Regions from separate parts of the Bradyrhizobium sp. AUGA SZCCT0182 genome, predicted to be linked through region 4. Evidence: predicted binding sites of a transcription regulator. Region 4 holds the regulator's gene; each other region holds the start of a gene.
The links. Region 4 encodes LexA, which represses DNA repair genes until DNA is damaged. Its sites were predicted from a motif close to TGTTCNNNNTGTGTTCNG; they were not measured.

Region 1 (2,203 bases), on a different contig from region 4:
CTGCCAGTCCCAATTGCCCCGGCAGCACAAGCGGCCCCAGTGCCTCTTCCCCGAGGCTGGGGCCGTTTCTTTGGGCGCGCTTAAGACGGCTTCGAGGGCACGGCAAGCGCCAGTGCTTCGATAGCCAGTTTCCCGAATGATGGTGGCAGCGCGCCCTTTGCTGGTGAGAGAGACAACGATCAGGATAGCAATACGCTGGCTGCGGGTTGGATGCGCAACAAAGTCGTTCGCGAAATCAATGTGCGGTTATTGGTCGAAGGGAAGATGGACCGATAGAGATCGGCAAACTTGATCAAAGTTGCTCGAGGCCAAAAGCAAAAGGAAGTCTTGGAGGACGATGACGAAGAAGGGGCCGCCAATGGAGGCGGCCTCGGAGCCTTGTTCACGGTCGGAGAACGGGCAGTGCCGACTCGGGCGGCCTCGTTTACGCGACGGGCGGGTAGCTGGGTTTCGGAAGGCTGATTGCACTCGAATTGATGACGCCCTTCGAAATGACTTTACCCCCTGAGACCGATTCAAGCTCATCGTCGGTCAGTCGCTCCGCATCGGTCAGTTCGCGAATTTCATTCTGGTTGTTCATGGTCCCGCTCCGCGTTACGGCGCACTTGTGCGCCGTTGATCTGGAGCGAGTATGCCGGGAGGGCGGCCTTACTTTTCTAGGCTGGTTCTGGTGGTTGAAGTCCAGGAGAGGAAAGCCACTCGTTTATGTGAGAGGCCGTCTCTAGCTGCCTGATCTTCCTGAGCAGCACTTCCTTCTGAGGACCAGGTTTGAGCTTGGTTACCTGTGCTTCTAACCGGGCCTTCTCAGCTGCAATTCGATGTTCAAATGTGTGAGGAACGGATCGGCGACGCTGCATGATACAACCTCGTTGCTGACGGGTCCTAACCGTAGGGTTTGCATGTCCGATCCTATAAAATTCCGATCCCGGACGTCGGTTCCGAAGTGAACACTCCAAAAAAGGCCACTGCGCATTTCAACTTCGGCCACTAGGGGTCGAAACAGGCCAGTACCGGCCGGTTCGGCCTACCCATTTAGGGGGATGAACAGAGCGCGGCAACATCGCGGCGCTGGTGAGGGCCAAAAGGGGCCACCTCAAAAATCACAAGGGATCATTAACTTAGAATGGGGGCGAGAGGGGCCAGTACCGCTCTCTCTGAAAGAACATATTGCGAACAGAGAACAAAGGTGGTACAAGCATTCACCGTCAGTCGAATCCCCTGAGATCCTCGTCGTCCGTTTGTCCCGCTAGCGAATCCCCGCCATAAGGAGCACCCATGTCCGCCACTGCCCTGCGTATCGTCGAAGGATCCTCCATGGATAAGACCAAGGCCCTGTCCGCCGCGCTCTCCCAGATCGAGCGCCAGTTCGGCAAGGGTTCTGTGATGAAGCTGGGCAAGAACGATCGCTCGATGGATATCGAGACGATTTCGTCGGGCTCGCTCGGGCTGGACATCGCGCTCGGCGTCGGCGGCCTGCCGAGAGGCCGCGTCGTCGAAATCTACGGGCCGGAATCCTCAGGCAAAACCACGCTGGCGCTGCATACGGTGGCCGAAGCCCAGAAGAAGGGCGGCATCTGCGCCTTCATCGACGCCGAACATGCGCTCGACCCGGTCTATGCCCGCAAGCTCGGCGTCAACATCGACGAGCTCCTGATCTCGCAGCCCGACACCGGCGAGCAGGCGCTGGAAATCTGCGACACGCTGGTGCGCTCGGGTGCGGTCGACGTGCTGGTGGTGGATTCCGTCGCCGCCTTGGTGCCGAAGGCCGAACTCGAAGGCGAGATGGGCGATGCGCTGCCCGGCCTGCAGGCGCGGCTGATGAGCCAGGCGCTGCGCAAGCTCACCGCCTCGATCAACAAATCCAACACCATGGTGATCTTCATCAACCAGATCCGCATGAAGATCGGGGTGATGTACGGCTCGCCGGAAACCACCACCGGCGGCAATGCGCTGAAGTTTTACGCCTCGGTTCGCCTCGACATCCGACGCATCGGCGCGATCAAGGAGCGCGATGAAGTCGTCGGCAACCAGACCCGCGTCAAGGTCGTAAAGAACAAGCTGGCGCCGCCGTTCAAGCAGGTCGAATTCGACATCATGTATGGCGAGGGCGTCTCCAAAATGGGCGAAATCCTCGACCTCGGCGTCAAGGCCGGCATCGTCGAGAAATCCGGCGCCTGGTTCTCCTATGACAGCCAGCGGCTCG
Region 2 (2,203 bases), on a different contig from region 4:
CATCGGAAGAACAGTTCCGGACTTTCGCTGAGAGACCGCTTACAGAAAGTGCAAGCTCCGATTGCTCAAGTGCACTTTGAACGACGCAACTCGTCAAAGCAGAGGAAACTGGACTGACGTCTCTTCGTTTGCCTCGACAAAGCCGGAGATCGAGACGCCTAAAAGCCTAATTGCTTTTTTAGTCGGGAAGATAGCCCTTAACAGGTCGGCCGACGCTGTCGCCAAGGCATCCCGGCTTCCGAAGGCATCGGTCGCAGTCCTGCTCCGTGAGATCAATTCGAAGTCGGCAAATTTTACTTTGAGCGTCACCGTGCGACCCCTCGTGCCTTTGTCTTCGCAATGCCGCCAGACCTTATCGATCAGCGGCTGCAATTCTAAGAGCATGGCGTCAAAATCGATAAGATCGGTCGAGAAGGTATTCTCCGAGCCAACGGACTTACGTATCCGATCGGGACGGACCTCGCGATTGTCGACGCCGCGCGAGATCCAATAATAATAGCTTCCGGCTTTACCGAAATTGGTTTGCATAAACTCAAGCGACTGATTGCGCATGTCCAGACCGGTATGGAGGCCAAGCGAATTCATTTTTGCGCTGGTCGCAGGGCCGATGCCATGAAACTTGCCGACCGGCAGGGCCTCGACAAACGCAGGTCCCATTTCGGGCGTGATGACATACTGGCCGTTCGGCTTACGATAGTCGGAGGCGAGCTTAGCCAGAAACTTGTTGTACGAAATCCCGGCCGATGCGTTGAGTCCCGTCACCTGCTTGATCTTCCCGCGGATCGCGAGTGCGGCGTCGCGCGCGAGCGGAATGCTCTGCAAATTCTCAGTGACGTCAAGATAAGCTTCGTCCAAAGACAGCGGTTCAATGATCTGGGTGTACTCGGCAAAGATCTCGTGGATCTGCTGCGAGACCGCCTTATAGACCTCGAATCGCGGCTTCACGAAAATCAGGTCAGAGCATTGCCGCTTTGCGGTAACCGAGGGCATGGCCGATCGGACGCCCAACTTCCGTGCTTCGTAACTCGCCGCCGCCACGACGCCTCGCTCTCGCGATCCACCGACCGCAACCGGCTTGCCGCGGAGATTCGGATTGTCCCGCTGCTCGACCGAAGCATAGAAGGCGTCCATATCGACGTGGATGATCTTTCGCTGGCGGCTTTCGGTCATCGCACTCTGCTGAGGAACCGCTTCCGTTGCTTCAAAATTTCAAGCCGGCTTTCTGCCTGCGGCAGCCCTGATGAGTTGCTTGACAAATCAGAGCATGCCGGAACAAAGATAGAACGATTTCGGTGTTACAGCAACGGCGGAGTGGCGACTTGGCGCTCTGCGTTCGGTTCAGGGGAAAGCTCAAAGGCTCTGCGGATGAAACGGCCGGATTTACCCGTCTATTACTACCACGACCATTTCGTCGAGATGCTGGCGTTTGTCAGAGCGACTTATGGCTCGATCCTCACGGATGAACACGAAGCGTTCGTGGCGCGGTTCCAAAAACCTTTCCAAGGATGCGCAGTGTCTGTTGATACGGATGGTCAATCGGCGGGGAGCGATCTTCAATAGGTCGCTCTTTAAGTACGCGGAGATCTTGGAGCTGGAGCGGGCAGCAGACGAGCTACTGGCGCGTGGCCAGGCCAGGCTTCTCAAGGAAGAAGACTATGCTTTGTTTGTTACGTGCCTGCCCAAGGACGTGTTGGTAAGAGGTGCAAAGGCGGCGCAGCGGACAGACGTCCGGGCCTCTTGGCCGAAATCGAAATTAATCGATTACTTTCTGGCGCAGGTTCCATTTAGGGTCGCCGCAGAGCATTGTGGGGCAGCCCAATTCATTGCTTTAGATGACGTCAGGCCCCTCGAATTCCTGCTCTACCTTTACTTCGGCAAGACTGAAGAAGACTTGAAGAACTTTGCCCTGCGCGATCTGGGCATTATGAGGACGAACAAGGTATCGTCATTTAAGGCTCGTTTCACAGATGGAGACGAGGCGAGGGCGTGCTTCCACTACAGCCAGCTTCTCGATCGGATCGAACTGAAATCGCCTAGCGTCCACCAGGAAGCGGTCGCCGACATCTTCAGTGGTCCCGATTGTCCGAGCGATTATGCCGCTGATCTGCGCAGCCGCGCCGCCTGCCAGGTTGGCCAGTTTTTCGAGAAGCTGGGAGACAAGGATCTCGCCAGGCAGCTTTATCGCGCCGGTTCATCGCCGGAA
Region 3 (2,203 bases), on a different contig from region 4:
CATGGGCCGCGGCATCGAGGATGCGTTCGATCTCGGAATCGTTCAGCGCGGGGATCACAGGCGCGACCATCACGGTTGCCGGAATGCCGGCCTCCGCCAGTTGCCGTATCGCCTCCAGCCGCTTCGGCGGCGTCGAGGCTCGCGGCTCCATGGTGCGCGCGAGTTTGGCATCGAGCGTCGTCACGGACAGTGCGACCTTGACCAGATTGCGTTTTGCCATCCGCTGGAGGATGTCGATGTCGCGCGTCACCAGCGCCGATTTGGTGACAATGCCGACCGGATGGCCGGCACGTTCCAGCACTTCGAGAATGCCGCGCATGATCTTGTATTTGCGCTCGATGGGTTGATAGGGATCCGTATTGGTGCCGATCGCGATCATGCGCGGTTCGTAGCCCGATGCCGCCAGTTCCTTTTCCAGCAACTCCGGCGCATCGGGCTTGGCGAGCAGCTGGGTTTCAAAATCAAGTCCGGGCGACAGCCCGAGATAGGCGTGGGTCGGCCGCGCGAAGCAGTAGACGCAGCCATGCTCGCAGCCGCGATAGGGGTTGATCGAGCGGTCGAAGCCGATATCGGGCGAGTCGTTGCGGGTGATGACCTTGCGCGAGGTGTCGAGCCCGACCGTGGTCTTGAACGGCGGCAGGTCTTCGAGGCTCTGCCAGCCATCGTCGAAGACGACGCGGGCTTCGGCCTCGAAGCGGCCGCTGTCGTTGGACTGGGCGCCGCGGCCACGCCGCCGCTCGCGCTCGATCGCGACCGCCAGCTCAGGAAAAGGATTAGCACCCGCCGGTTCGGAGGGCGCCGTGACCGGCGGGTGCTTGAGGGCATGAGAGGATGCTCGGCTCATGCAGGGAACGTAACACGCGCTGAGAACAAATCAAGAACATCATTTGAAAAATCCACAGCATGGCTGCCGCAAAAATCTGCACGGCAACGGATGTTTTGAATGTGACAAGGTGATAACAAGCGGCGTTTTTCACCGTTTGAGCCAACGAAGCCTCATGCTGAGCGTGATCATCCCGACCGAAGGCGTCGAACAGCCCGCCGTCGCTACCCTGGCGGCGCTGGTGCCGGGAGCCGCCGCCGGTTTGATCCGCGAAGTGGTGCTGGTGGACCGCACCGCGAACGGCGTGATCGAGCGCGTGGCCGACGTAGCGGGCTGCCGCTTCATGGCGTTTGAAGGCAGCCGTGCCGCGGCGCTCGCCGCCGGTGCCCGGCAAGCGCGCTCGCCCTGGCTGATGTTCCTGCATGCCGGCGCCGTGCTCGACTCGGGCTGGATCGAAGAGACCGCGCAATTCATCCAGGGTGTAGCGGCCAGCGGCCGGCCCCGCGCCGGGATCTTCCGCTATGCCCGCTCGCCTTATTCCGACGCTAGTTTCCGCGATGGCCTCAAATTCATCGCCCGCATGGTTACGGGGCCCTCGGCGGAACAGGGTCTTCTCATTGCGCACGATCATTACGACCGGCTCGGCGGCTACCGGCCGGACGTCCGCCGTTCCGAAGCCCGGCTGCTGCGCCAGCTCGGCCGGCGCTCCCGCACCATGCTGCGCAGCCGGATCATGGTGGTAGCCTAGGCGCCTCCGCCAGCGCGTTCACGCGCGTCTTCGACACCGGGGGCTCAGACACAAAATCGCGAAAACAACCCCATGCAAAGTAGCACGGGTTCGGTTCGCATCTGAATATACTTGCCAAAGTCAAATAATTATATGACATTGGCAAGAATTGAGGTGCGCCATGTCCCAGAACAATTCCGACCAAGAGGTCGCGGCGGTCCGCGCCTTCAATCGCTTCTACACCCGCAAGCTCGGCGTGCTCGACCAGCAACTCATGAAGAGCCCGTTCTCGCTCAGCGAGGCGCGGGTGCTGTACGAGCTCGCCTATCGCGAAGACCTCTCGGCCAAGGAGATCGGCGCCGAACTCGGGCTCGATGCCGGCTATCTCAGCCGGATCGTGCAAAACTTCGATGAGAATGGATTGCTCACCCGCAAGCCGCTGCCGGCGGACCGGCGGCAATTCCGGCTCGCCCTGACGCCCAAGGGACGCCAGACCTTCACCAAACTCGAGCGCAGCATGCAGGACGACATCGGTGCGATGCTGGCCGCGTTGCCGCGCGGCGGCAGCCAGAAGCTCGTCGGCGCGATGGCCGAGATCGAGCGGCTGCTCGGCGTATCAGGCGCGGCGGCGCCAGCGATCCTGCGCACCCACC
Region 4 (2,203 bases):
TTGAGCAAAGTCTATTCCTGTTCTGGGCAATAGTGCGACGGAAAGGCCGGCGTGCCCGATCACAAACGCGCTACGGCGGCTGCGGATCTTCGGGCATCGGCGGCAGCGGCAGTTCGAAGGCGCCGAGATGGAATTGCTCCCTTCCGTCGTCGGCAATCCCGGGCAGCGCGACCAGCGTGAACGCAGCCTCCGGATATTGCTGCCAGATCGCGAGATCTTCCGCCGTCACCATCAGCCAGCCGAACCGGAGCATGTAGCGGCCCGGCTCGGTCACGAGTCCAGCCCTCTGCCAGGTGATCTTGGTGATCATACTGCTGACCACGTCTCGTCCCCCCGGTTTTTGCGTCTTCGAGTCGAAGAAAACGCGTCAAACCAACCATCCTTGCCCGCACAGTTTTTGCCGCATTCTGGGCAATTGTGCGACGCGCGGCCCCACCGTTCTCCGTCAGGGCCGGGTCTTGATCTTGCAGCCAACAACGTGGATGCCCGGCACAAGGCCGGGCATGACGAGCTTACGGATGTCGTTACCGAACAGAAGCGCCCGCGAAAGCGGGCCGCCCTCAGTACTTCCGGTACAGCCCGATCAGCTTGCCCTGAATCCGGACCCGGTTCGGCGGCAGGATGCGGACTTCATAGGAGGTGTTGGCAGGCTCCAGCGCGATCGAGGCGCCGCGGCGGCGGAAGCGTTTCAGGGTGGCTTCCTCCTCGTCGATCAGCGCCACCACGATATCGCCGGTGTCGGCGGTCTCGTTGCGCTGGATCAGCGCCATGTCGCCGTCGAGAATGCCGGCGTCCACCATGGAATCGCCGCGGACTTCGAGCGCGTAATGTTCGCCGGAGCCGAGCATGTCAGGCGGTACGCTGATGGTGTGGCTGCGGGTCTGCAGCGCCTCGATCGGGGTGCCGGCGGCGATCCGGCCCATTACGGGAACGGCGACCGGACGGTTGCCATCGTCCTCGGCGGGCGCGCTGGCGGCGCGGACCTTGCCGAGCGTGCCTTCGATGACGCTGGGAGTGAAGCCGCGGCGGCCGTTGCCGTTACCGGCGCCCGCAAGCTCGGGCAGCTTGATGACTTCGATGGCGCGGGCACGGTTGGGCAGGCGGCGGATGAAGCCGCGCTCTTCCAGGGCGGTGATGAGGCGGTGGATGCCGGACTTGGAGCGGAGGTCGAGCGCATCCTTCATTTCGTCGAAGGAGGGCGGCACGCCGGCTTCCTTGAGCCGTTCGTTGATGAAACGCAGAAGTTCATACTGTTTGCGCGTAAGCATCTCGAGCAATCCCCCGGTTGGCGCGTCGTAATTCGTGGTCGTTCAGTTCAGTTGCGAGTGCGGTCTCAAATTCGGAAGTCCAAAACTCCCATTTGTAGACACTAGCTCTCGAAACAAATCATGAACGGACACTATATGTTCGATACATGTTCCGCAACCACTTAATTTCAGGTGAACGCGCGCCGACTTCGCCCGAACAGGCCGCCGCGATGCGTCATTCCGGCAGGCGCAGGAACTCGCATGGCGTGCCTTTCGGCAGCGCCGGCGCAAACGGCGGACGTATCAAAAGCGCCCGTGCCGCAGCGAGATTTCCAAGCAGCGACGAGTCCTGGTGGCTCACCGGCACCGCGATCAACGCACCGTCCTCGCGCTCTTCAAGTCGTGCGCGAAGATAGTCTTCGCGCTGATCGTTGGCGGGGAGATCGCGGCCGAGCAGGGCGGTCTCACGCGCGTGATGGATGGTTTTTCGGCCCGACAGCGCGCGAATCAGCGGCACCAGAAACAGGAAACCACAGACATAGGACGAGACCGGATTGCCGGGCAGGCCGATCACCCGCATCGCCCCGAGGCGCCCGTGCATCATCGGCTTGCCCGGCCGCATCGCGATGCGCCAGAACGCCATGGCGACGCCCTCGGCCTCCAGCGAGCGCTTGACGAGGTCGTGGTCGCCGACCGAGGCGCCGCCCATCGTGATCAGGATGTCGGCGCCCGATGCGCGGGCGCGGCGGATGCCGTCGGTGGTCGCCTCGACCGTGTCGGCGGCGATGCCGAAATCGATGGTCTCGGCGCCCTCGGCCCGCGCCAGCGCGCGCAGCGCATAGCCGTTGGAGTAGACGATCTGGCCGGGGCCCGGGATCGAGCCCGGCATCACCAGCTCGTCGCCGGTGGCGAGCACCGCCACCTTGGGGCGGCTGATCACGGCGAGTTCCGGATAG

Region 1: recA (recombinase RecA) is a predicted target of LexA. The motif match lies at 1,159-1,176, and genes of this name have one in related genera.
Region 2: dinB (DNA polymerase IV) is a predicted target of LexA. The motif match lies at 1,269-1,286, and genes of this name have one in related genera.
Region 3: JQ611_RS39180 (PA0069 family radical SAM protein) is a predicted target of LexA. The motif match lies at 866-883, and genes of this name have one in related genera.

The regions. Positions count from the first base shown of each region.
Region 1 covers NZ_JAFCLY010000021.1:93,744-95,946, forward strand. Annotated here, with positions in the region: gene JQ611_RS22360 (bacteriocin) at 425-580, opposite strand; gene recA (recombinase RecA) at 1,276-2,203, shown strand, end outside.
Region 2 covers NZ_JAFCLY010000039.1:73,711-75,913, reverse strand. Annotated here, with positions in the region: gene dinB (DNA polymerase IV) at 94-1,170, opposite strand; gene JQ611_RS31480 (exonuclease domain-containing protein) at 1,460-2,203, shown strand, end outside.
Region 3 covers NZ_JAFCLY010000067.1:30,049-32,251, forward strand. Annotated here, with positions in the region: gene JQ611_RS39180 (PA0069 family radical SAM protein) at 1-844, opposite strand, end outside; gene JQ611_RS39185 (glycosyl transferase) at 999-1,571, shown strand; gene JQ611_RS39190 (helix-turn-helix domain-containing GNAT family N-acetyltransferase) at 1,732-2,203, shown strand, end outside.
Region 4 covers NZ_JAFCLY010000006.1:7,489-9,691, reverse strand. Annotated here, with positions in the region: gene JQ611_RS08745 (hypothetical protein) at 71-310, opposite strand; gene lexA (transcriptional repressor LexA) at 561-1,268, opposite strand; gene glp (gephyrin-like molybdotransferase Glp) at 1,483-2,203, opposite strand, start outside.